DNA from 4 places in the Streptomyces rectiverticillatus genome. Region 4 is predicted to be linked to each of the others. Evidence: riboswitches for the same ligand, from Rfam matches in the RefSeq annotation. Region 4 holds a riboswitch; each other region holds the start of a gene.
The links. A riboswitch is a leader RNA that binds a small molecule or an ion and turns the genes downstream of it on or off. The one in region 4 is predicted to bind cobalamin.

Region 1 (5,750 bases), 1.7 Mb from region 4:
TCCCCCGCAGCGGCTCGTACGGCCCGTCGTACACGCTCTGTGTCATGCCCGGATCGAAGAAGAGCGTGAGGTAGGAGCCGGTGAGCACCAGGACGACGAAGCTGTAGAGGGCGAGTTCCCCCAGCAGGTACGACCAGTGGTCGGGGAACGCCTTGCGCAGCAGCGCCTTGGCCGCCTCGGCGGCCGGCAGCCGCCGGTCCAGCGCCACGAAGCCGGTCAGGGCCGCCTCCCGGACCTTCTCTTTCACCCGTCACGCTCCCTGTCGCCTCCGGCACCCGCTTCCGCGCGCGGGACCGCGGCTGATGGGTAACCGGCGCGCCCGGAGCTCAACCGCATGACCGCCGGGTGTCACCCGGAGCGCGCGGTGGGAGGGAGGGGCCGCGGAGGCCGCTACGCGGCGTTCTGGCGGGCCAGCGCCTTCTTGCGCCCCGTGTCGAGGACGGCCAGCACGCCGTACGCGAAGAGCGCCGCCGCGGTCGCCACGACGTAGCACCAGGGCGAGGGGAGATAGTTCGCCGCGCGCAGAACCGTGCCCCCGTCGTCACTGACGAGCCGGTAGACGATCGACATCGGGCCCTCCCAGACACCCACGATGAGCACCACGATGGACAGGAGCCTGTACCAGCCCTCGTTCATTCCGCCTCCTCCGGCCGGAGTTCCGTTTCGGTGATACGACTGTATCAATGAAAAGGGGGAGAATGTCGGGTTTCGTCACGCATTTAAGCAAGCGGTAGGCTGTATTCGTGCGTGACGAAAATCAGGATCGGTGCCGCGTCTGCGCCGCGCCGCTCGCCGTGGCCGTCCGGGGCCGCCCGCCCGTCTACTGCTCGCGGAGCTGCCAGGCCAAGGCGTACCGGCGGCGGGCCGGCGAGCGCGGCGGCCGCGCGGCGGCGGCCGCGGCCGGGGAGCCCCTCGCCGGCGGCGCGGGGCAGGGGCGGCGGCGTCAGATCGCCGAGGCCGTCTGGCGGATCGCGGCGGAGCGGGGCCTGGAGGCGGCCAGCATGCGCGAGGTCGCGGCCGAGGCCGGGGTCTCACTGCGCGTCGTCCAGTACCACTTCGGGAGCAAGCACGGCCTCCTCGTCTCGGCACTGCACCTGCTGCACGAGGAGAACGACCGGCGGGCCCGGGCGCGCATGGCCGCACTGCCCGACCCGGCGGATCTGCGGGCGGTGCTGGGAGCCGTCCTGAACGAGTTCCTGCCCCTGGACGAGCAGCGCCGCAGCGCCCTGCGCGTCTTCGTCGCGTACTACGTGCGCAGCCTGACCGACCCGGCGCTGGCCGAGGTCTTCCTGCACGCCTCCCAGCCCGTCGAGCAGCTCGTCGCCGGCCTGATCGCACAGGCGGGGGCGGCGCCCGGCACCGACCCGGGACGGGAGGCGGACCTGCTGGTGTCGGGGGTGACGGGGCTGGGCATGGACGTGCTCCACGGCCGGCGCACCCTCGCCGACGTCCGGACGACGCTGGACTACCACCTCGGCCGGATCCTGCCCGTGCACTGACGGCGCGGCAGGAGGGGGCGGACGCCGGGTCGCCCGGCGCCGCCCCCTCCCGTCATCTCACCGTCAGGAGGTCCGGCCGGGGAGCTCGGCCCGGACCGTGCGGGCCGCCGTGACCAGGTTCTCCAGGGAGGACCGGACCTCGGGCCAGCCGCGGGTCTTCAGACCGCAGTCGGGGTTGACCCACAGGCGCTCGGCGGGGATCGCCTCCAGGCCCTTGCGCAGCAGCGCCGCCGCCTCGTCCGCCCCCGGGACGCGCGGGGAGTGGATGTCGTAGACGCCCGGGCCGACCTCGCGCGGGTAGCCGGTGACGGCCAGCTCCGCGGCGACCTGCATGTGCGAGCGGGCCGCCTCCAGGCTGATGACGTCGGCGTCGAGGTCGTCGATGGCCTGGAGGACGTCGCCGAACTCCGCGTAGCACATGTGCGTGTGGATCTGGGTGTCCGGCCGGACGCCGCTGGTGGACAGGCGGAAGGACTCGGTCGCCCACGCGAGGTACCCGGCGTGGTCGGCGGCGCGCAGCGGCAGCGTCTCGCGCAGGGCGGGTTCGTCCACCTGGATCACCGACGTCCCGGCGGCCTCCAGGTCGTTCACCTCGTCGCGCAGGGCGAGGGCCACCTGGCGGGCGGTCTCGCCGAGCGGCTGGTCGTCGCGGACGAACGACCAGGCGAGCATGGTGACCGGGCCGGTCAGCATGCCCTTGACCGGGCGGCCCGCCACCGACTGGGCGAAGCGGGTCCAGCGCACGGTCATCGGCTCGGGGCGGGAGATGTCGCCGGCGAGGATCGGCGGGCGGACGTAGCGCGTGCCGTACGACTGGACCCAGCCGTGCTGCGTGGCCAGATAGCCCGTCAGCTGCTCGGCGAAGTACTGCACCATGTCGTTGCGCTCGGGCTCGCCGTGCACCAGGACGTCGATGCCGGCCTTCTCCTGGAAGGAGATGACCTCGCGGATCTCGGCCTCGATGCGCCGCTCGTACGCGGCCTCGTCGATCCGCCCGGCGCGCAGGTCGGCGCGGGCGGTGCGCAGCTCCGTCGTCTGCGGGAAGGAGCCGATGGTGGTGGTCGGCAGCAGCGGCAGGCCGAGGTGGGCGCGCTGTGCGGCCGCCCGCCGGGCGTACGGCTGCGAGCGGCGGCCGTCGGCGTCGGTGACGGCCGCGGCGCGGGCGCGCACGGCCGGGTCGCGGGTGATGGCCGAGCCGGAGCGGGAGGCCAGGTCGGCGCGGTTGGCGGCCAGTTCGGCCGCGATGGTGTCGGTGCCCTGCGCCAGGCCGCGGGCCAGGGTGACGACCTCGGCCGTCTTCTGGCGGGCGAAGGCGAGCCAGCGCACGATCTGCGGGTCGATCTCCCGCTCGGCCGCCGTGTCCAGCGGGACGTGCAGCAGGGAGCAGGAGGAGGAGACGTCGACGCGGTCGGCGAGGCCGAGGAGGGTGCCGAGGGTGGACAGGGACTTCTCGAAGTCGTTGATCCACACGTTGCGGCCGTTGACGACGCCGGCCAGGAGGCGCTTGCCGGGCAGTCCGCCTACGGCCGCGAGGTCGTCGAGGTTGGCGGCGGCGGGCCCGGTGAAGTCCAGGGCGAGGCCCTCGACGGGGGCCTTGGCGAGGACGGGCAGGGCCTCACCGAGCCGGTCGAAGTAGGAGGCGACGAGCAGCCGGGGCCGGTCCGTGAGGCCGCCCAGGTCGCGGTAGGCGCGGCCGGCGGCGTTCAGCTCGGCGGGGGAGCGGTCCTGGACCAGGGCGGGCTCGTCGAGCTGCACCCAGGCGGCCCCGGCGGCCCGCAGGTCGGCGAGCACCTCGGCGTACACCGGCAGCAGCCGGTCGAGGAGGGTGAGCGGTTCGAAGTCGGCGGCGACGCCGGGTGCGGCCTTGGCCAGCAGCAGGTAGGTGACGGGGCCGACGAGGACCGGACGGGGGGTCAGGCCGAGGGCCAGGGCTTCCTTCAGCTCGGCGACCTGCTTGGTGGAGTCCGCGGTGAAGACCGTATCGGGGCCGAGCTCGGGGACCAGGTAGTGGTAGTTGGTGTCGAACCACTTGGTCATCTCCAGCGGCGCCACGTCCTGGGTGCCGCGGGCCATGGCGAAGTAGCCGTCGAGGGAGTCGGCTTCGACGGCCGCGCGGTGCCGCGCGGGGATCGCGCCGACCATGACGCTGGTGTCCAGGACGTGGTCGTAGAGCGAGAAGTCACCCGTGGGCACTTCGTGAACGCCGGCATCGGCCAGCTGCTGCCAATTGGTGCGGCGCAGTGCGGCGGCGGTGTCCCGGAGGGCGCCCGCGGTGACGCGGCCCTTCCAGTACCCCTCGATCGCCTTCTTCAGTTCACGGTTGCGGCCCTGACGGGGATAGCCGTACACGGTGGCCTGGGCTGCCGCGGCTGCGGACTTGCTGGTCACGGAACTCTCCTTCGCGAGCGTGCGTGCGTCCATGACCCCGGGGGACGGGCGGAAGGCGCGAAGGAACGACGGAACCGGGCGGGTTGCCACCGGAGTGCGGTCGCGTGTGCGCCGCCGTCCGTGCCCGCCTGGTATGTGCGCCGACCCGCCCTCGAGGTCACCGGGATCTCCGTGCGCTCGGCAGCGCACGGGCAGTCGGCAGGTCTTCGGACTCGCGGGCACGCCATAGGGCACCTACTGGCCGTCGCTTCCCGGATCCGTGCGGATCCAGTGCGTATGACGGCGGTCGTTCCCGCTCACCGCTGCGGGGCAGTCCCGGATTCCCACCGGGTTCCCTCTTGCGACGCGCCTGCCTGGCGAGCAGGGCGAACCGGCTGCACCGTCACCATATGGTGCCGGACGGGCCCACGGACAGACCTGTTCGGATACCGGACTGTGGCATGGGACACGTAACGCGCGAACAGGCCTTCCTCAGGAGGCCGTTAGCGTGGCCAGGCGCAGGCGCAGCTCCATCTCGTGCTCGCCGGAGACGTGCCCGCGGTGCTCGACGGCGAAGGCCCGTTCGAGCTCCTCCTTGACCTGGCGGACGGGGTCCGCCGCGCCGAAGAGATCGGCGGTCACCGTGCCCGCCAGGGGTGTCCCCGCGGGCTGCACCGCGTCGCCGCCGGTGCGCGTCCGGGTGTCGACGCTCATGCACCAGATCATGGGGCCGGCGCCGGGGGCGCCGGGCCCGGTCTCGCCGCGCGGCGGCCCGGCCTCGGGGAAGACCGCCTCGAGGACGCCGAAGACGGCGCCCGCGTCCTGGTGGCCGCAGTCCGTCAGATGCACGCTGACGTGGTCCGCACTCTCCCGGGCATCCGTCACTGCTCCTCCTTCGCCGTCCTGGCCGTGTTCGGGGTCCGCCGCCGAGCGGAGAGGCCCTGCCTCGACCGTACGGCGCGCCCGGGTGCTCCGGCGCGGGCTGTGCGACCATCCGGGCCAGGTGCCCGGCTCCCGCACGAAGATGCAGCGTCCGATTCAACGGCCTCACCCGAACGGTGGAATGCGCCGAAAGTAATTGACTGATTACGCTTAGTGCATGAACCTGTGGAGTCCTGAGCCGCTGCCGTGGCGGCCCGCCGTGCGGGCCGTCGTCGCCGTGCTGGTCTCCGTCCTCCTGCTGTTCTCCGGAGGGAGCGGTACGGTCTACGCCCTGGGCCCCGCGGAGGAGAGCTCCGTCTCCGTGGAGTTCGCCGCCACCGACGACTGCGTCGCGGACACCCGTTCGCCCCGCTCCTCGGTATCGCCCTCCAGGCGCTCCTGCCTCCCGCCCTTCCGGGCGTCCGCCTCGCCGGCGGCCCCGTCCTGCCCGCTGTCGCCCCTGGCCGACCCCGAGGGCCCCGCGTCGTCCGCCGGCCCCGCGCGCAACGACGTCCTGCGCTGCTGAGAAGGCCCGCGCCGGCCCCTGCCCGTCCGGGGCAGGCGTACACGTGCGGCATTCCCTTCACACCGGCAGGCACGAGAGCAGAGAGACGTCATGCCCCTCGATCCCGCGCGTGTCCTGAGTGCGTATCTGCGCGCCCAGGTCTACCGCGCCCACGGCCCAGAACCCAAGCCCGCCTCCACCGACGGTGAGCACCCTCCGGGCACCACGAGCCCCCTGCGCGGTGCGGAACCCGCGTCCCCGGCCGGGGAGAAGCCTCCCGCCGGGCCCGGCGCGAGTGTCCCCGTCGCGGAGGCCGAGCCGGCCGCGCCCCGCGGAGCACCGCCCGCCCGGCCCGGCCTCTTCGCCCGTCTGCTGCTGTACGTGCGGCAGGAGTAGCAGGGCCCGCCCGGCGGGCCGCCCGCTCCCGGCCCCCGGGAGCGGACGGCCCGCGTGCTCCG
Region 2 (5,750 bases), 470 kb from region 4:
CGACGCGCCGCAGGAACGCCCGCCGGAAGCCGTCGCTCTCCAGCGAGCCGTGCCAGTGCGTGCCCCACACGGCACCCACGCGGCAGCCGTCCAGGCTGTTTCCTTGGTCATCGGAGATGAACGCCTCGTCCCCGCCGCGGACGTCGGCCACACCGTGGTGGATCTCGTAGCCCTCGACGGGCTCGCCCAGGGCCGTGCCCACGGGCCGGGCCAGGGTCTTCTCCACGGCGAAGCGGATGCGCACGGGCAGCAGGCCCAGGCCCTCGACGGTCCCCGCCCGGGACTCCACCTCGTCCTCGATGCGCTCGCCCAGCAGCTGGAAGCCGCCGCAGATGCCGAGGACGGGGCGGCCCTCGGCGGCGCGCCGGGCCAGCGCGTCCGCGAGACCGCGCTCGCGCAGCCAGTTCAGGGCCCGCACGGTGCCGCGGGTGCCCGGCACCACGACCAGGTCCGCGTCGGCGAGCTCCTCGGGGCGGTCCACGAAGCGGACGACCACGCCCGGCTCGGCCGCCAGCGCGTCCACGTCCGTGAAGTTGGACATCAGCGGCACCGCACACACCGCGACCCGCAGCACGTCCGCCCCGTGCGGCGGGGCCACCACCGACTCCCGCACGGCGCCGCGCAGCGAGACGCGCAGGCCGTCCTCCTCGTCGATGCCGAGGCCGTGCGCGAACGGCAGGACGCCGAACGTCCGCCGGCCCGTCAGCTCGTAGAGCATGTCCAGGCCGGGCTCCAGCAGCGTCACGTCGCCCCGGAACTTGTTGACGACGTAACCCGCTATCAGCTCCTGGTCCTCGGGCGAGAGCAGGGCGGTCGTGCCGAAGAACGACGCGAAGACGCCGCCGCGGTCGATGTCGCCGACCACGACCACGGGCAGCCGGGCCGCCCGGGCGATGCCCATGTTGACGATGTCGCTGCGCCGCAGGTTGATCTCGGCCGGGCTGCCGGCGCCCTCGCAGATCACCGCGTCGTGCGTGCGCCGCAACTCCTCCAGGCACTCCGTCACCGTGCCGAACAGCTGCTCCTGACGGCCCGCGTGATAGCCGCGCGCACTGAGCTCGCCCACCGGCTTGCCCATCAGCACGACCTGGCTGCTGCGGTCGCCGCCCGGCTTGAGCAGCACAGGGTTCATGAGGGCGCTGGGCTCCACGCGGGCCGCGGCCGCCTGCATGGCCTGGGCCCGGCCTATCTCCGCGCCCTCACGCGTCACGAACGAGTTGAGCGACATGTTCTGCGCCTTGAACGGCGCGACCTTGACGCCCTTGCGGGACAGCCAGCGGCAGATGCCGGCCGTCACCACGCTCTTGCCCGCGTCCGAGGTGGTGCCGGCCACCAGCAGGCCCCCGCCCAGCGGGCCCGCGGGCCCGCTCCTGTCAGCCGTCACCGGCTCCTCCTCCGTGCGTACCGTGCGAAGCTTCCGACAGAGAGCCTGCCCACCACGGCCGTTCCCAGGGCCAGCAGGGAGATCCGGTGCGAGAGGCGTACGGCGCGCTCGATGTCGTCCGTGGCCACCGGGCGGTTCTCCGCCCCCAGCACGGGACGGTGCTCGACGCGGCCCGCGTACGCGAGGGTGCCGCCCAGGCGCACACCGAGGGCGCCCGCGAACGCGGCCTCCACGGGGCCCGCGTTGGGGCTGGGGTGGCGGGACGCGTCCCGCCGGGCCACCCGCCAGGCGCCGCGCGGATCCGGGCCCGCGAGGACGGCGAGGGCCGCGGTGAGACGGGCGCCGGGCCAGCCGGCGACGTCGTCGAGACGGGCCGAGGCCCAGCCGAAGCGGCGGTAGCGGGGGGACTTGTGGCCCACCATCGCGTCCAGCGTGTTCACCGCCCGGAAGCCCACCAGCCCCGGCACGCCCCCCAGGGCGCCCCACACCAGCGCGCCGACGACGGCGTCGGAGGTGTTCTCGGCGACGGACTCCACGACGGCGCGCGCGATCTGCTGCCCGTCCAGGGCCTGCGGGTCGCGCCCGCACAGGTGCGGCAGGCGCTCGCGGGCGACGTCCACGTCGCCGGCGGCGAGCGCGCCGCCGATGGCGCGGGCCTCGCGGCCCAGGGAGGTGCCCCCGAGCACGGCCCAGGTGGCCGCGGCGGTCAGGGCGACGCCGGCGGGGCGGGAAGAGCGCGCGGCGCGCGCCAGCAGCGCGGCACCGGCGGCGGCGCCGCCCGCGCACAGCAGGGCGTGCACGGCGCCGTGGCCGCGGTGGTCGCGCCACAGGCGCTGCTCGACGGCCTGGGCGGCGCGGCCGAACGCGGCCACGGGGTGGCCGCGGCGGGGGTCGCCCAGGACGCGGTCACCGAGGAAGCCGAGGGCGGCGCCGCACGCGAAACCGATCGGATCGGCACGCATCGGCTCAGACCGCCGTCACGCCTCGGCGGGGGGAGGGGAGTGTGCGGGGCGTTCGGTGGCGGGCGCCGGGCATGACGATGTGTCCTCACTCAGGGTCCGCGCCCTGGCTCGACGTGACCGGCGACCAGAGTCTCCTGGCTCCCGGATCCGCGCCGCCCCGGCCTTCCGGCTCGCCGCCGTGGCATCGCGTGGGGGAGACGCTCCCCGGTGACAGTGGCGGGACCGCGCCGGATTCACACCGGCTTCCTCTGCTGTCGCCGTTTGGCTCCGGAAGTCCACCATGTGCCGCGGGCGCCGTCAACTCACCTCTGACCTGGCCCGACCTGCCGTCCCCGGCTACGCCGAGCGGCCCGGGGCTGCCTGCGGCCCCCGGGAGGGAAACGCAGCGGCCGGGGCCCCCGGTGGGGAGCCCCGGCCGTCGAAGCGGGTCCGGCGGTCAGGCCACGATCAGGTAGATGCCGTACCCCACGGCCGCGGCGCACAGTGCGAAGCAGGCGTACGCGCCGGTGCGCGCCACCACGCCCGGGCCGGCCGCCGGGGCGGTGGCGGTGGGCCCGGCCTTGCGGGACGTGCCCACGATGCCGAGGGTGAAGACGGCCACGAGGCCGAGGGTGGCCACGAGGCTGACGCCGAAGACCTGGCCGAGTGCTGCCCAGTCGATGTTCATGGTGGTTCTCCTCCGTTGCCCGGCGGTCAGCCGGCCGTCGCGGGGGCGGGGGTGGCGGCGGCCGGGGCGGCGGTGGGGCCGGCCGGCGGCGGCGACACGGCCTGGAGGGCCGCGGTGACCACGCCGACGGGCTCCGCCGGGGCCGGGACGACGCCCTGCGGCTCGTTGAGGTCGTTGACGTTGTCGTGCGTGACCGGCTTGCGGCGCGAGGCCACCCAGATCGCGCCGCAGGCGACCAGCGCGAGGACGGCGACCGCGGTCACGCCCCAGTCGCCCTGGTCCGCCAGGAGCGCGGCGCCGGCGCCGACGAGGCCGGCGGCCGGGAGGGTCAGGCCCCAGGCGGCGATCATGCGGCCGGCGGTGGACCAGCGCACCACGCCGCCCTTGCGGCCCATGCCCGCGCCCATGACGGCGCCGGAGCAGACCTGGGTCGTGGAGAGCGCGAAGCCGATGTGGGAGGAGGCCAGGATGGTGACGGCGGCGCCGGTCTGGGCGGCGAAGCCCTGCGGCGGCTGGATGTCGGCCAGGCCCTTGCCGAGGGTGCGGATGATGCGCCAGCCGCCGAGGTAGGTGCCGAGCGCGATGGCGATGCCGGCGGAGGCGATGACCCACATCGGCGGGTCGGCGTCCACGCCCAGGGCGCCGCCGGAGATCAGCGCGAGGGTGATGACGCCCATGGTCTTCTGGGCGTCGTTGGTGCCGTGGGCGAGGGAGACCAGGGCGGCCGAGGCGATCTGCCCGGCGCGGTAGCCCTTGGCGCTGGCCTCGGGGTCGGCGTTGCGCGCCAGGCGGTAGGTCATGCGGGTGGCCAGCACGGTCGCCAGGCCGGCCACGACCGGGGCGACGACGGCGGGGATGAGGACCTTCATGACGACGGCGTCACCGTGGACGGCGCCGGTGCCCACCGAGGCGATGGTCGCGCCGATCAGGCCGCCGAACAGCGCGTGCGAGGAACTGGAGGGCAGGCCCGCGAGCCAGGTGAGCAGGTTCCAGACGATCGCGCCGACCAGTCCGGCGAAGATGATCTCCGGCCGGATTCCTGATTCGTCGACGATGCCCTTGGAGATCGTCGCCGCGACCTCCACGGACAGGAAGGCGCCTACGAGATTGAGCACGGCCGACATGGCCACCGCGACCTTGGGCTTGAGCGCCCCGGTGGAGATGGTGGTGGCCATGGCGTTGGCCGTGTCGTGGAAGCCGTTCGTAAAGTCGAACACCAAGGCCGTGACGATCACGATCCCGATGAGAAGCGTGATGTGTTCCATTCACCCAGGCAATCAGCTCGATGGTCAGTACAGCGTGGACCGTAAAGACCCTGGGTGAACGGAAGGTGAACTGGGTCGGACTGATCAGTGACGCGAGCCGGAGGCGGGGGACGGATGGACGGGTGGACGGACGGATGGAGGGACGGACGGATGGAGGGACGGATGAAAGAGAGCGAACAGATCCGCCGGGCATGGGCCGACGTCGTGGCCACGGCCCGGCGCACCACGGCCGACGGCCTCGTGGTGGGCACCTCGGGCAACGTCTCCGCACGGGTCGGGGAGGCCGTCGTCGTCACCCCGAGCGGCATCCCCTACGACCGGCTGACCCCGCGCGACCTGGTCGCCGTCGACCTGGAGGGCCGCCCGCTCCTGGGCGATCTGGCCCCCACCAGCGAGCTTCCCCTGCACCTCGCGGTCTACCGCGCCACCGGCGCCGTCGCGATCGTGCACACCCACGCCGTGCACGCCACGGCCGTCTCCACCCTCGTCGACGAGCTGCCGCTGATCCACTACATGGCCGGAGCCCTCGGCGGTCCGGTCCGCGTCGCCCCTTACGCCCTCTACGGCAGCGACGAGCTGGCCGCGCACGCTCTGGAGGCCCTCACCGGCCGCACCGGCTGCCTCCTGCGCAACCACGGAACCCTCACGTACGGCGCGAGCCTCGACCAGGCGTACGACCGCACCGCCCAGCTGGAGTGGATGTGCCGGGTCTGGCTCACCGCATCCTCGGTACCCGGCCGCGCGCCCACCCTCCTCACTCCGGCCCAGACCGAACAAGCCAGGGAAAAACTCCGCGACTACGGCCGCCCGTAGGCCACCCTAGGGCCACCTGTGACCTCCGCCACCCCACTGCGACGGAGTCCGGCGGTGCCGTGCCGGCGGCTGGTCCGGCACCGCCGGTAGGGCGCGTGGCGGTTGCGCGCCGCGGCGGCGGCAGAAGTTTCCGGCTCGGCCCGTGCGGCGGGACGCCCGCCGCCCCGCCGCCGCCAGGCGTCTCGCCCACTGGCCGGTGCCGGGCCGGCCGCCCACACTGGAGAGCATGGGCATACGGACCACGGCGGCCGTGGCCGCCGTCACGGCTTTCGGTGCCGGTGCGGCCGCCCTGGCGGCCGGACGGTACGCCTCCGACGCCGCCCTGCGGGCTTCCCCCGGCGGGCCGCCGCCCGACCAGCCGCGGCTCGCCGTCCACGCCGTCGACGGCGACTTCATCACCCTCACCCGCCACCAGGCCTCGCTGCGCCCGGGCACCTACGGGCTGACCGGAAGCGGCCTGCACGCCGTCGTCGGCTCCGTCGTCCAGGACGCGCCGCACGCCGCCGACGCCGTGGTGCGCCGCCTGGAGCGCGTCACGCGCGGCGTGCCCGAGCCCGGCGACCGGGTGTGGATGACCCCGCAGCTGCACGCCGGGAACCCCCGCGACGCCCTCGGCCTCGACCACGCCGACGTCGTCGTCCCCGGCGAGCTCGGACCGC
Region 3 (5,750 bases), 2.6 Mb from region 4:
GCTGTGGGTGCCCGTATCGACCCTGCTCACCGTCGTCGCCTACGTGCTCGTGCGGCGCCAGGAGCGGGCCCGCAAGGCGGGTGAGCGGCGATGAAGGACGGCGTGAACGGCGTGGCGCTCGCCGTCTTCATCTTCTTCTTCCTCGCCGTGACGGTCATGGGCTTCATGGCCTCGAAGTGGCGGCGTGCGGAGAATGCGGACAACCTCGACGAGTGGGGGCTGGGCGGCCGGTCCTTCGGCACCTGGGTCACCTGGTTCCTGCTCGGCGGCGACCTCTATACCGCGTACACCTTCGTGGCCGTCCCGGCGGCGATCTACGCGGGCGGTGCGGCCGGCTTCTTCGCGGTGCCGTACACGATCCTCTGCTACCCCCTGGTCTTCACCTTCCTGCCCCGTCTGTGGTCGGTCTCCCACAAGCACGGCTACGTGACGTCGTCGGACTTCGTCCGCGGCCGCTTCGGCTCGAAGGGCCTCTCGCTCGCCCTCGCGCTCACCGGCATCCTCGCGACGATGCCGTACATCGCGCTGCAGCTCGTCGGCATCCAGGCGGTCCTGGACGTGCTGGGCGTGGGTGGCGGGTCGAACTGGTTTATGAAGGATCTGCCGCTGCTCATCGCCTTCGGCGTGCTCGCGGCCTACACCTACTCCTCCGGGCTGCGGGCGCCCGCGCTGATCGCCTTCGTCAAGGACGCGCTGATCTACATCGTGATCATCGTGGCGATCATCTACATCCCCATCAAGCTGGGCGGTTTCGACCACATCTTCAGCAAGGCGGGCGAAGCGTTCGCGGTCAAGAACCCGGAGACCGGAAAGCCGCGCGGCGCCCTGGTGAGCGGTCCGGACGCGCAGTGGGCGTACGCGACGCTCGCGCTCGGCTCGGCGATGGCGCTCTTCCTCTACCCCCACTCGGTGACCGCGGTTCTCTCCAGCAAAGGCCGCAACGTCATCCGCCGCAACACCACGATCCTGCCGCTGTACTCCCTGATGCTGGGCCTGCTCGCGATGCTCGGCTTCATGGCCATCGCCGCGGGGATCAAGGTGAAGAACGGGCAGCTCGCGATCCCCCAGCTGTTCGAGAACATGTTCCCGGACTGGTTCACGGGCGTGGCCTTCGCCGCCATCGGCATCGGCGCCCTGGTCCCGGCCGCGATCATGTCGATCGCCGCGGCGAACCTTTTCACCCGCAACATCTACAAGGACTTCATCCGGCCGGACGCCTCGCCCGGGCACGAGGCGAAGGTCTCCAAGCTCGCCTCGCTGCTGGTGAAGGTCGGCGCGCTCGTCTTCGTCCTCACCATGGACAAGACCGTCGCCATCAACTTCCAGCTGCTCGGTGGCATCTGGATCCTGCAGACCGTCCCCGCGCTCGTGGGCGGGCTCTTCACCCGCTGGTTCCACCGCTGGGCCCTGCTGGCCGGCTGGGCCGCAGGGATGGGGTACGGCACCTGGAAGGCGTACGACACGCCGAGCGCGACGCAGGATCATTTCGGGAATACCAACCTCATCCCCCTTATTGGAGAAAAGGGCTATATCGGGCTCACCGCCTTCGCGCTCAATGTGATCGTCGTCATCGTTCTGACGTTCGCCCTGAAGGCGCTCCGCGTGCCGGACGGCACGGACGAGACCACGGCGGCGGACTACACGGCGGACGCCGGCGACCCCGGGGTCCGGAGCGAGCTCCCGCCGGCCACCGCAGGGGCCCCTGGAGGCCATTAGAGCGACCCTCCGCGGGGCCCTCGCCCCGCGGAGCCGACCGGGCCGTCACGCCCCCCTGGAAGGGGCGTGACGGCCCTTCGCCGTGCCCCGCGCCCGACCCCCCTCCGACCTGCGAACCCACCCTCAACACCGGGGCCTGATAACACATTCCGACCCATGCGCTTACCGCGCGACACAACATGTGGGGGCGCGTGCGAGGGGCGGCACTAGATGTATGCTCGTCCTCGCTGTCGTCGCAGGGGAATCCGGTGAAAATCCGGAACTGTCCCGCAACGGTGCATGTATGCCGTTAAGCCGCGCATGCAGGAGTCCGAGTACCTGCCGGCAGCACGCCCTCCACCGAGCCTGCCCTGGGCTCGGCTATGGGCGTTGAATTCGTCCGGGCCTCGCGGGTTGGGCCGGCGGACGCCTACGAGGCATGCCCTGGTCCATCAGGCGTGCCCGTGCGCGACCGTCGTGCCCTCCCGCCGGCCCACCCAGCCGAGCGAGGGAGAGCCTCAGTGACCATCGCGCCCGCAGACCCGGTTTCAGGGTCCGTCTCAGTGACTGCGGAAGAAGCGACCGGCGGCCCCGGGACCGCGCTGCTGCGCACCCTGACCGACCTCACCGCCGACCTTCCCGCCACCGACCCGGGCAAGGTCGCCGCCGCCGCGCTGCGGGGCCGGAGCGCGAGCTCGGACGAGGCCGAGCTGCGCTCCCTCGCCACCGAGGCCGCCGCCGGGCTGATCGCCGAGGAGCCCGAGTACTCCAAGCTCGCCGCCCGGCTGCTCACCCGCGCGATCGCCGATGAGGCCGCCGGCCAGGGCGCCACGTCCTTCTCCGCCTCGGTCGCCGTCGGCCACCGGGAAGGCCTGATCGCGGACGACACCGCCGCCTTCGTGGCCACCCACGCCGCGCGCCTGGACGAGCTGGTCGAGACGGCCCTCGCCGACGGCGCCGACGACCGCTTCGGCTACTTCGGCCTGCGCACCCTGCACAGCCGCTACCTGCTGCGCCACCCGATCACCCGCAACGTGATCGAGACCCCGCAGCACTTCCTGCTGCGCGTGGCCTGCGGCCTGGCCGAGGACCACTCCGTGCGCGCCGTCGCCGACGTCGCCGAGCTGTACGGCCTGACGAGCACCCTGTCGTACCTGCCGTCCTCCCCCACGCTCTTCAACTCCGGCACCCGCCACCCGCAGATGTCGTCCTGCTACCTGCTGGACTCCCCGCTGGACGAGCTGGACTCGATCTACGACCGCTACCACCAGGTGGCGCGCCTGTCGAAGCACGCCGGCGGCATCGGCCTGTCGTACAGCCGCATCCGCTCGCGCGGCTCGCTGATCCGCGGCACCAACGGCCACTCCAACGGCATCGTGCCGTTCCTGCGCACCCTCGACGCCTCCGTCGCCGCCGTCAACCAGGGCGGCCGCCGCAAGGGCGCGGCCTGCGTCTACCTCGAGACCTGGCACGCCGACATCGAGGAGTTCCTGGAGCTCCGCGACAACACCGGTGAGGAGGCCCGCCGCACCCACAACCTCAACATCGCGCACTGGATCCCGGACGAGTTCATGCGCCGCGTCGAGGCCGACGCCGAGTGGTCGCTGTTCTCCCCGGCCGACACGCCCGACCTGGTCGACCTCTACGGCGACGAGTTCGACGCCGCGTACCGCAAGTACGAGGCCGAGGGCAAGGCCGTCAAGCAGATCCCGGCCCGCGTGCTCTACGCCCGCATGATGCGCACCCTCGCGCAGACCGGCAACGGCTGGATGACGTTCAAGGACGCCGCCAACCGCACCGCCAACCAGACGGCCGAGAAGGGCGCGGTCGTCCACTCCTCGAACCTCTGCACCGAGATCCTCGAGGTCACGAACGACGGCGAGACCGCGGTCTGCAACCTGGGCTCCGTCAACCTCGCGCAGCACCTCGGTGCCGGCGGCGAGATGGACTGGGAGAAGCTCGACCGCACGGTCCGCACGGCCGTCACCTTCCTCGACCGCGTCGTGGACATCAACTTCTACCCGACTGAGCAGGCCGGCAGCTCCAACAACCGCTGGCGCCCGGTGGGCCTGGGCCTGATGGGCCTGCAGGACGTCTTCTTCCGCCTGCGCATGCCCTTCGACTCGCCCGAGGCGAAGGAGCTGTCCACCCGCATCTCCGAGCGCATCATGCTCGCGGCGTACGAGGCCTCCGCCGACCTCGCCGAGCGGCACGGCCCGCACCCGGCCTGGTCCGCGACCCGCACCGCCCGCGGCGTGCTGCACCCGGACCACTACCCCAACGCCGTCGCCGCCTGGGAGGACCGCTGGGAGGCGCTGCGCGCCCGCATCGCCGAGGTCGGCATGCGCAACTCGCTGCTGCTCGCCATCGCCCCGACGGCCACCATCGCCTCCATCGCCGGCGTGTACGAGTGCATCGAGCCGCAGGTCTCCAACCTCTTCAAGCGCGAGACGCTCTCCGGTGAGTTCCTTCAGGTCAACACCTACCTGGTGGAGGACCTCAAGGAGCTCGGCGTGTGGGACCGCACCACCCGCGAAGCGATGACCGAGGCCAACGGCTCGATCCAGGAGATGCGCTGGATCCCGCAGGAGGTGCGCGACCTCTACCGCACCGCCTGGGAGATCCCGCAGCGCGCCCTGATCGACATGGCCGCGTCCCGTACGCCGTACCTGGACCAGAGCCAGTCGCTGAACCTCTTCATGGCCTCGCCCACCATCGGCAAGCTCAGCTCGATGTACGCGTACGCCTGGAAGCAGGGCATCAAGACGACGTACTACCTGCGCTCGCGCCCGGCGACCCGGATCGCCCGCGCGGCGTCCGGCGGTACCGCCGCCGCCCCCGCCACCATCCCCGTGCAGCAGGCCGCGCCCGACGCGGACGCCATCGCCTGCTCCCTTGAGAACCCCGAGTCCTGCGAGGCCTGCCAGTAATGTCGACCGAACGCCAGAAGAACCTGCTCGACCCCGGCTTCGAGCTGACGCTGCGCCCCATGCGGTACCCGGACTTCTACGACCGCTACCGCGACGCGATCAAGAACACCTGGACCGTGGAGGAGGTCGACCTCCACTCGGACGTCGCCGACCTCGCCAAGCTCTCCCCGGGCGAGCAGCACATGATCGGCCGCCTGGTCGCGTTCTTCGCGACCGGTGACTCGATCGTGGCCAACAACCTGGTCCTGACGCTGTACAAGCACATCAACTCCCCCGAGGCGCGGCTGTACCTGTCGCGGCAGCTCTTCGAGGAGGCCGTGCACGTCCAGTTCTATCTGACGCTGCTGGACACCTACCTGCCCGACCCGGACGACCGCGCCGCGGCGTTCGACGCGGTGGAGAACATCCCCTCCATCCGTGAGAAGGCCCAGTTCTGCTTCAAGTGGATCAACGAGGTCGAGAAGCTGGAGCGGCTGGAGACGAAGGCCGACCGCCGCCGCTTCCTGCTCAACCTGATCTGCTTCGCCGCGTGCATCGAGGGCCTGTTCTTCTACGGCGCCTTCGCCTACGTGTACTGGTTCCGCAGCCGCGGCCTGCTGCACGGCCTGGCGACCGGCACCAACTGGGTCTTCCGCGACGAGACCATGCACATGAACTTCGCGTTCGAGGTCGTGGACACCGTCCGCCAGGAGGAGCCCGACCTCTTCGACGACGAGCTCCAGCAGCAGGTCACCGACATGCTGAAGGAGGCCGTCGACGCGGAGCTGCAGTTCGGCCGCGACCTGTGCGGCGAGGGCCTGCCGGGCATGAACACCGAGTCCATGCGCGAGTACCTCCAGTGCGTCGCCGACCAGCGCCTGCAGCGCCTGGGCTTCAAGCCGGTCTTCGGCTCGGAGAACCCGTTCTCCTTCATGGAGCTGCAGAACGTCCAGGAGCTGACCAACTTCTTCGAGCGCCGCGCCTCCGCGTACCAGATGGCGGTCGAGGGCTCGGTCGGCTTCGACGAGGAGTTCTGAGCCCGGCGGGTTAATTCCCTCCCCACCTCGCATCGCGTGCCTCCCGTCCGGGAATCCAAGTGCGGATCCGGACACGACGGGAGGCACGCGATGCCGCGTTTCATGATGA
Region 4 (5,750 bases):
CGCCCCGCGTCGAGCGCGAACGCCTCCGGCGCGTTCCCCGCACACATCCCCGAGCCCACGCACAGCCCCCGGTCGACCCGCACGCGCCAGCGCTCCCCCGCCATCGGTCACGCCCCTCCCCCGGCGGGCTCCCCGTGCCCCGCCGGCAGGTGGATCGTCTTGTGCTCCAGGTACTCGGCGAAGCCCTCGGGCCCGAACTCCCGCCCCAGGCCGGAGTTCTTGTAGCCGCCGAAAGGGCCGAACATGTCGAGGCCGAAGGTGTTGACCGAGTACGTGCCGGTGCGCACGCGGCGGGCGACCTCGATGCCGCGCTCGGCGTCACCGGTCCAGACGCTGCCGGAGAGCCCGTAGTCGGAGTCGTCGGCGATGTGCACGGCCTCCTCCTCCGTGTCGTAGGGCAGCAGGCAGATCACGGGGCCGAAGATCTCCTCGCGGGCGATCCGCATGGCGTTGGAGACGTCGCCGAAGAGGGTGGGCTCGACGTACCAGCCCGTGCCGCGGTCCGCCGGCCGGCCGCCGCCGGCGAGCACCTTGGCGCCCTCGCGCTGCCCGAGCGCGATGTACTCCAGCGAGCGCCGCCGCTGCCGCTCGGCGACGAGCGGGCCGACCTGGGTGGCGGGGTCGAGGGGGTCGCCGACGACGAGGGCGGAGGCGGCCGCGGCGAAGCGCTCGGCCAGCTCTGCGTAGTGGGCGCGGGGGGCGAGGATGCGTGTCTGGGCGACGCACGCCTGCCCGTTGTTCATCCAGGCGTTGGGGACGATGCCGGTGACGGCCGCGTCCAGGTCGGCGTCCGGCAGGATGATCGCCGCGGACTTCCCGCCGAGCTCCAGGGTGACGCGGGTGAGGTTGCGTGAGGCGACCTCCATGACGCGCTTGCCCGCCGCGACCGAGCCGGTGAAGGCCACCTTGTCGACGCCCGGGTGGCCGACGAGGTACTCGCTGACCTCGCGCTCCGCGGGAAGGATGGACAGCACCCCCTCCGGCAGGCCCGCCTCGGTGACGATCTCCGCCAGCAGGTAGGCGTCCAGGGGCGTCTCGGGCGAGGGCTTGAGCACCACCGAGCAGCCGGTCAGCAGCGCGGGCGCGAGCTTGGCCGCGGCCACCAGCTGGGGCATGTTCCACGGCACGACGGCCGCGACGACGCCGACGGGCTCGCGCCGCACCAGCAGCGGCCCGAGGGCGCCCGCCCGCCGCTCCTCGTAGGGCAGGTCGCGGGCGACGGCGACGGCGCAGTCCCACACCATCATCGCGCCGAGGGCCTGGGCGAGGACGCTCCAGGAGTAGGGGGAGCCGTTCTGGGCGGAGACGGTACGGGCCAGCTCCTCGTGCCGGGCGGCGATGCCGTCCTTGATCCGGGTGACGACCTCGATGCGCTCGGCCGCCGGCAGGTCCGCCCAGATCCCGGAGTCGAAGGAGGTGCGGGCCGCGGCCACGGCGCGGTCGACGTCCTCGCGCGAGGCGTGCGGGACGCGGCCGATGACCTCCTCGGAGTGCGGCGACACCACGTCGATGACGGCGCGGCCGGCGGGGTCGGTCATGGTGCCGCCGATGAAGAGCTGCCCGTGCTCGATCAGTCCGTTCCCGTCCCGGTCCGGGTCCCGGTTCAGGTCCCGGTCCGGGTCCCGGTTCAGGTCCCGGTCCGGGTCCCGGTTCAGGTCTCGGTTCATGTCCTGGTTCATGCCCGATGCCTCCCGCGCGTCTGCGGAGCCCTGAGCGTCGAATCTGACGCTGCATCAGACAGTTAGCAGCTCCCCCGGCGCCGAGGCAACGGGGGCGACGGGCCCGGCGGGGCCGGGCGGGGCCGGTGGACGGCCGACTCGGCGGGGCCTGCGGGGGCCCGGCGGAGCCGCCGGCCGCCCCGCTCACCGGACGGCCGGGCCCCGACCCGGCCGGTTCCCGGCCGGTTAAAGTGTCCGTGACAACTTCATCCCGCCTCGGAACGGGGAAAGCCGGTGCAAATCCGGCGCTGACCCGCAACCGTGACTACGGCCCGCCGCCCCGGCACGGCCGTACGAGCCGGACCACCCGGGCCAGGCGGCAGGCTTCCGGAGCCGGTCGTACCGCCTGGCGGTGCCGCCCGGTCCACCGGCACCGTCGAGGTATGCGGAGCCGAGCCCGGTGCCACCGCGCGAAACTCGCGGGGCGGCAGCCGCGCACGGCTGCGCCACCGCGCACCCCGGCACGCCGGCCACCGCAGTGACACCCACCCGAGAGGCACGACCCCATGGCCCCCTCCCTCGTCGTCCACGCGCGCCGCGGCGCCGCGGTCCTGGCCACCGCCGCCGCACTGAGCACGGCCGTGGTCCCCGCCGCCGTCGCCGCCGGCTCCCCGTCCCCGGCTGCCCCCGGGCTCTACGGCACGGCGGACCCCAAGTTCGACGGCGTCTTCCGGCAGTCCCTGGCCTTCATGGCGCAGAGCGCGACGGGCGTCGTCCCGGCCAAGCAGGCCGTCGACTGGCTCGCCGGCCAGCAGTGCGCGGACGGCGGCTTCCCCGGCTACCGCGCCGACACGAGCAAGGCGTGCGACCCCCGGAAGGACGAGTTCACGGACGCCACCGCCGCGGCCGTGCAGGGCCTCGCCGCCGTCGGCGGCCGCTCGGAAGCCGTCAAGAAGGGCCTCGACTGGCTCAAGGCCCACCAGAACGAGGACGGCGGCTGGGGCTACCAGGCCGGCAGCCCCAGCGACGCCAACTCCACCTCCATCGCCCTCGGCGCGTTCGCCGCGGCCGGCCAGGACCCGGCCAAGGAGGCCGCCAAGGGCGGCAAGAACCCCGTCGAGACGCTGCTGACCTTCCAGCTCGGCTGCGACGCGAAGGAGGAGGGCGAGCGCGGCGCGTTCGCGTACCTCAAGGACGACAAGGGGCTGCGCGCCGACAACCTCGCCAGCGCCGCCGCCGCGCTCGCCACGCGCGGCAAGGGCTACCTCGTCGAGCCCCTGAAGAAGGACGCCGACCAGCCGGTCAAGCCGCTGGAGTGCTCCGGCGACGACCCGGCGAAGCCCAAGGACGCCGCCGCTGCCGCCGAGGCCGTCGACGGCTACCTCGTGGCCGCCACGGACAAGAACGGCGGCTACCTGCTGCCGTCCATGCCCGGCGCCCCCGCCAAGCCCGACCAGGGCAACACCGCCGACGCCGCCCTCGCCCTCGCCGCCGGCGGCCACCGCTCGGCCGCCGAGAAGCCCCTGAAGTGGCTGCAGTCCAAGGAGAGCGGCACCGCCGAGTGGGCCAAGGACCAGCCCGGCCGCCTCGCCAAGCTGATCCTGGCCACCCGCGCGGCGGGCGGCGACCCGCGCGACTTCGCGGGCACCGACCTGGTGTCGCAGCTGAACGCCACGGGCCCGGCCCCGGAGAAGAAGGCCACCGGCGGCATGGGGACGAAGGAGGAGGAGAAGGAGGACGACTCCGTCACCGTCAACGTGTGGTGGATCGTGGGCGTCGGCCTGGCCTTCGGCGCCGGCATCGGCTTCCTGATCAGCGGCCGCAAGAAGAAGCAGCAGCTGTGACCCGAGCCGCTGCGGCACGCGGCACGGTGACGCGCGGCGGCGCGCTCGTCGCGCTCACCGCCGGGCTCGCCGCCGTGCTCCTCACCCTCCTCGGCACCGCCCCCGCGCAGGCCGCCGGGTACCGGTACTGGTCGTTCTGGCAGGGCTCCGGCGGGCAGTGGGCGTACGCCACGCAGGGGCCGGCCACGGCCCGGCCCGGTGACGGCGAGGCCGTCGGGTTCCGGTTCGCCGTCAGCGCGGACTCCTCCGAGGCCGCGAAGCCGCGCACCGCCGCCGACTTCGGGGCGGTCTGCGACCGTACGCCCGCCAAGGACGGTACGAAGCGCGTCGCCGTCGTCCTCGACTTCGGCACGGCCGCGGACGCCCCCAAGGGCGAGACGCCGCCCGCCGCCCGCTCGGCCTGCGCCCAGGTGGGCGAGGACGCGACCGCGGGCGAGGCGCTGGCCGCCGTCGCCAAGCCGCTGCGCTACGACTCCTCCGCGCTGCTGTGCGCCATCGCCGGCTACCCGCGGACGGGCTGCGGCGAGCAGGTCGGCGGCGCGAAGAAGGAATCCCAGGGCACGGAGAGCGCACAGCCGGGCCCGGCCGGGAGCGAAGGCTCCGACGGCGCGGGCTCCGGCGACGACGGCGGCAGCGGCCCCTCGGCCGGTCTGATCGGCGGGATCGCCGCCGTGGTCGTCCTGGGCGCCGCGGCCTTCTGGCAGGCCCGCCGACGCCGCGGATGAGCGACAGGAAGAAGCCGCCGCGGGGCGGGGCAGGGGTGGGTGCCAGGGCTAGGGCCGGGGCCGGGGCCGGTGGTGGTGCCGGCGCCCGGGCCGGTGCCGGGGGCGCGCCCCTCACCTCGCGCGCCTCCGCCCTGCACGCGGGCGCCTGGTGGGTGTGGGCGCTCGGCCTGGCCGCGGCGGCCTCCCGCACCACGAACGTTCTGCTGCTCGGCCTGCTGATCGCCGTCGCCGGCTACGTCGTGGCCGCGCGGCGCACGGACGCGCCCTGGGCGCGCTCGTACGGGGCGTTCCTCAAGCTCGGCCTCGTCGTCATCGGCATCCGGCTCGTCTTCGCGATCGTGCTGGGCTCCCCGATCCCGGGCACGCACACGCTCGTCACCCTGCCGGAGGTGCCGCTTCCGGACTGGGCGCGGGGGGTGCGGCTCGGCGGCCGGGTGACGGCCGAGGGGCTGCTCTTCGCGTTCTACGACGGCATGAAGCTGGCCACGCTGCTGGTGTGCGTGGGCGCGGCCAACGCGCTCGCCAACCCGGCGCGGCTGCTGAAGTCCCTGCCCGGTGCGCTGTATGAGGCGGGCGTCGCGGTCGTCGTCGCGATGACGTTCGCGCCGAACCTCGTCGCCGACGTCCAGCGGCTGCGCGCCGCCCGCCGCCTGCGCGGGCGCCCCGACCGCGGCCTCGCCGCCCTCCTCCAGGTGGGACTGCCGGTACTGGAGGGCGCGCTGGAGCGTTCCGTGGCGCTGGCGGCGTCGATGGACGCACGGGGCTACGGCCGCACGGCCCAGGTGCCGCGCTCGGTCCGCCGCACCACGAGCGCACTCACGCTGGGCGGCCTGATGGGCGTCTGCGCCGGCACGTACGGGCTGCTCGCCGACCAGGGCGCGGGATACGGCATGCCCGTCCTGCTGGCCGGCCTCGCCGCCGCGCTGGCAGGCCTGTGGCTGGGCGGCCGCCGCTCCGTCCGCACGCGCTACCGGCCGGACCGGTGGGGCGTACGGGCCTGGCTGGTATCGGGCTCGGGCGTGGCGGTCGCGGCCCTGATGATCCAGGCGAACACCTACGCACCGGCTGCGCTGCACCCGCCGGCGGTCCCGCTGACGGCGCCGCAGCTGCCGGTGTGGCCGGCGGCGGCGATCCTGCTGGGCCTGCTGCCGGCGTTCGCGGCCCCGGCCCCGACGGGCCGCGCGCCGGGCTCCACACCGGGGGCGGGCCGCGCGCCGCGGAGTGCCCTTCCGGAGGCGGACCGCTCGTCTCGGGGCTCCGCGCCGGAGGCCGGCTGCGTGCCGCGGGCTGCCCTGCCGGAGGCAGACTCCTCACCGCACGCTGCCCTGCCGGAGGCGGACCGCTCACCGCGGGACTCCACGCCGGAGGCCGGCCAGACGCCGCAGGGCTCCACACCGGGGGCCGGCCGCGCGCCGCGGAGTGCCGTGCCGGAGGCAGACCCCTCGCCGCGGGGCTCCGCGCCGGAGGCCGGCTGCGTGCCGCGGGCTGCCCTGCCGGAGGCAGACTCCTCACCGCACGCTGCC

Region 1: it holds a riboswitch for cobalamin, as region 4 does, so the genes downstream of both, metE (5-methyltetrahydropteroyltriglutamate--homocysteine S-methyltransferase) here and FGW37_RS09775 (SCO2321 family membrane protein) in region 4, are expected to answer to the same signal.
Region 2: it holds a riboswitch for cobalamin, as region 4 does, so the genes downstream of both, FGW37_RS07740 (cobalamin biosynthesis protein) here and FGW37_RS09775 (SCO2321 family membrane protein) in region 4, are expected to answer to the same signal.
Region 3: it holds a riboswitch for cobalamin, as region 4 does, so the genes downstream of both, FGW37_RS21650 (ribonucleoside-diphosphate reductase subunit alpha) here and FGW37_RS09775 (SCO2321 family membrane protein) in region 4, are expected to answer to the same signal.

The regions. Positions count from the first base shown of each region.
Region 1 covers NZ_CP040752.1:567,616-573,365, reverse strand. Annotated here, with positions in the region: gene qcrB (cytochrome bc1 complex cytochrome b subunit) at 1-247, opposite strand, end outside; gene FGW37_RS02290 (hypothetical protein) at 391-636, opposite strand; gene FGW37_RS02285 (TetR/AcrR family transcriptional regulator) at 744-1,499, shown strand; gene metE (5-methyltetrahydropteroyltriglutamate--homocysteine S-methyltransferase) at 1,563-3,887, opposite strand; cobalamin riboswitch at 4,068-4,278, opposite strand; gene FGW37_RS02275 (hypothetical protein) at 4,359-4,751, opposite strand; gene FGW37_RS02270 (hypothetical protein) at 4,966-5,313, shown strand; gene FGW37_RS02265 (hypothetical protein) at 5,404-5,688, shown strand.
Region 2 covers NZ_CP040752.1:1,825,926-1,831,675, reverse strand. Annotated here, with positions in the region: gene FGW37_RS07745 (cobyric acid synthase) at 1-1,351, opposite strand, end outside; gene FGW37_RS07740 (cobalamin biosynthesis protein) at 1,381-2,346, opposite strand; cobalamin riboswitch at 2,475-2,594, opposite strand; gene FGW37_RS07735 (hypothetical protein) at 2,783-3,013, opposite strand; gene FGW37_RS07730 (inorganic phosphate transporter) at 3,040-4,278, opposite strand; gene FGW37_RS07725 (class II aldolase/adducin family protein) at 4,441-5,091, shown strand; gene FGW37_RS07720 (alpha/beta hydrolase) at 5,318-5,750, shown strand, end outside.
Region 3 covers NZ_CP040752.1:4,927,864-4,933,613, reverse strand. Annotated here, with positions in the region: gene FGW37_RS21660 (DUF3311 domain-containing protein) at 1-94, shown strand, start outside; gene mctP (monocarboxylate uptake permease MctP) at 91-1,716, shown strand; adenosylcobalamin-variant (AdoCbl-variant) riboswitch at 1,944-2,044, shown strand; gene FGW37_RS21650 (ribonucleoside-diphosphate reductase subunit alpha) at 2,217-4,625, shown strand; gene FGW37_RS21645 (ribonucleotide-diphosphate reductase subunit beta) at 4,625-5,641, shown strand; gene FGW37_RS21640 (YciI family protein) at 5,732-5,750, shown strand, end outside.
Region 4 covers NZ_CP040752.1:2,293,278-2,299,027, forward strand. Annotated here, with positions in the region: gene FGW37_RS09765 (ferredoxin) at 1-104, opposite strand, end outside; gene FGW37_RS09770 (aldehyde dehydrogenase) at 108-1,538, opposite strand; cobalamin riboswitch at 1,885-2,012, shown strand; gene FGW37_RS09775 (SCO2321 family membrane protein) at 2,225-3,502, shown strand; gene FGW37_RS09780 (SCO2322 family protein) at 3,499-4,227, shown strand; partial or broken gene FGW37_RS09785 (energy-coupling factor transporter transmembrane component T family protein) at 4,224-5,399, shown strand.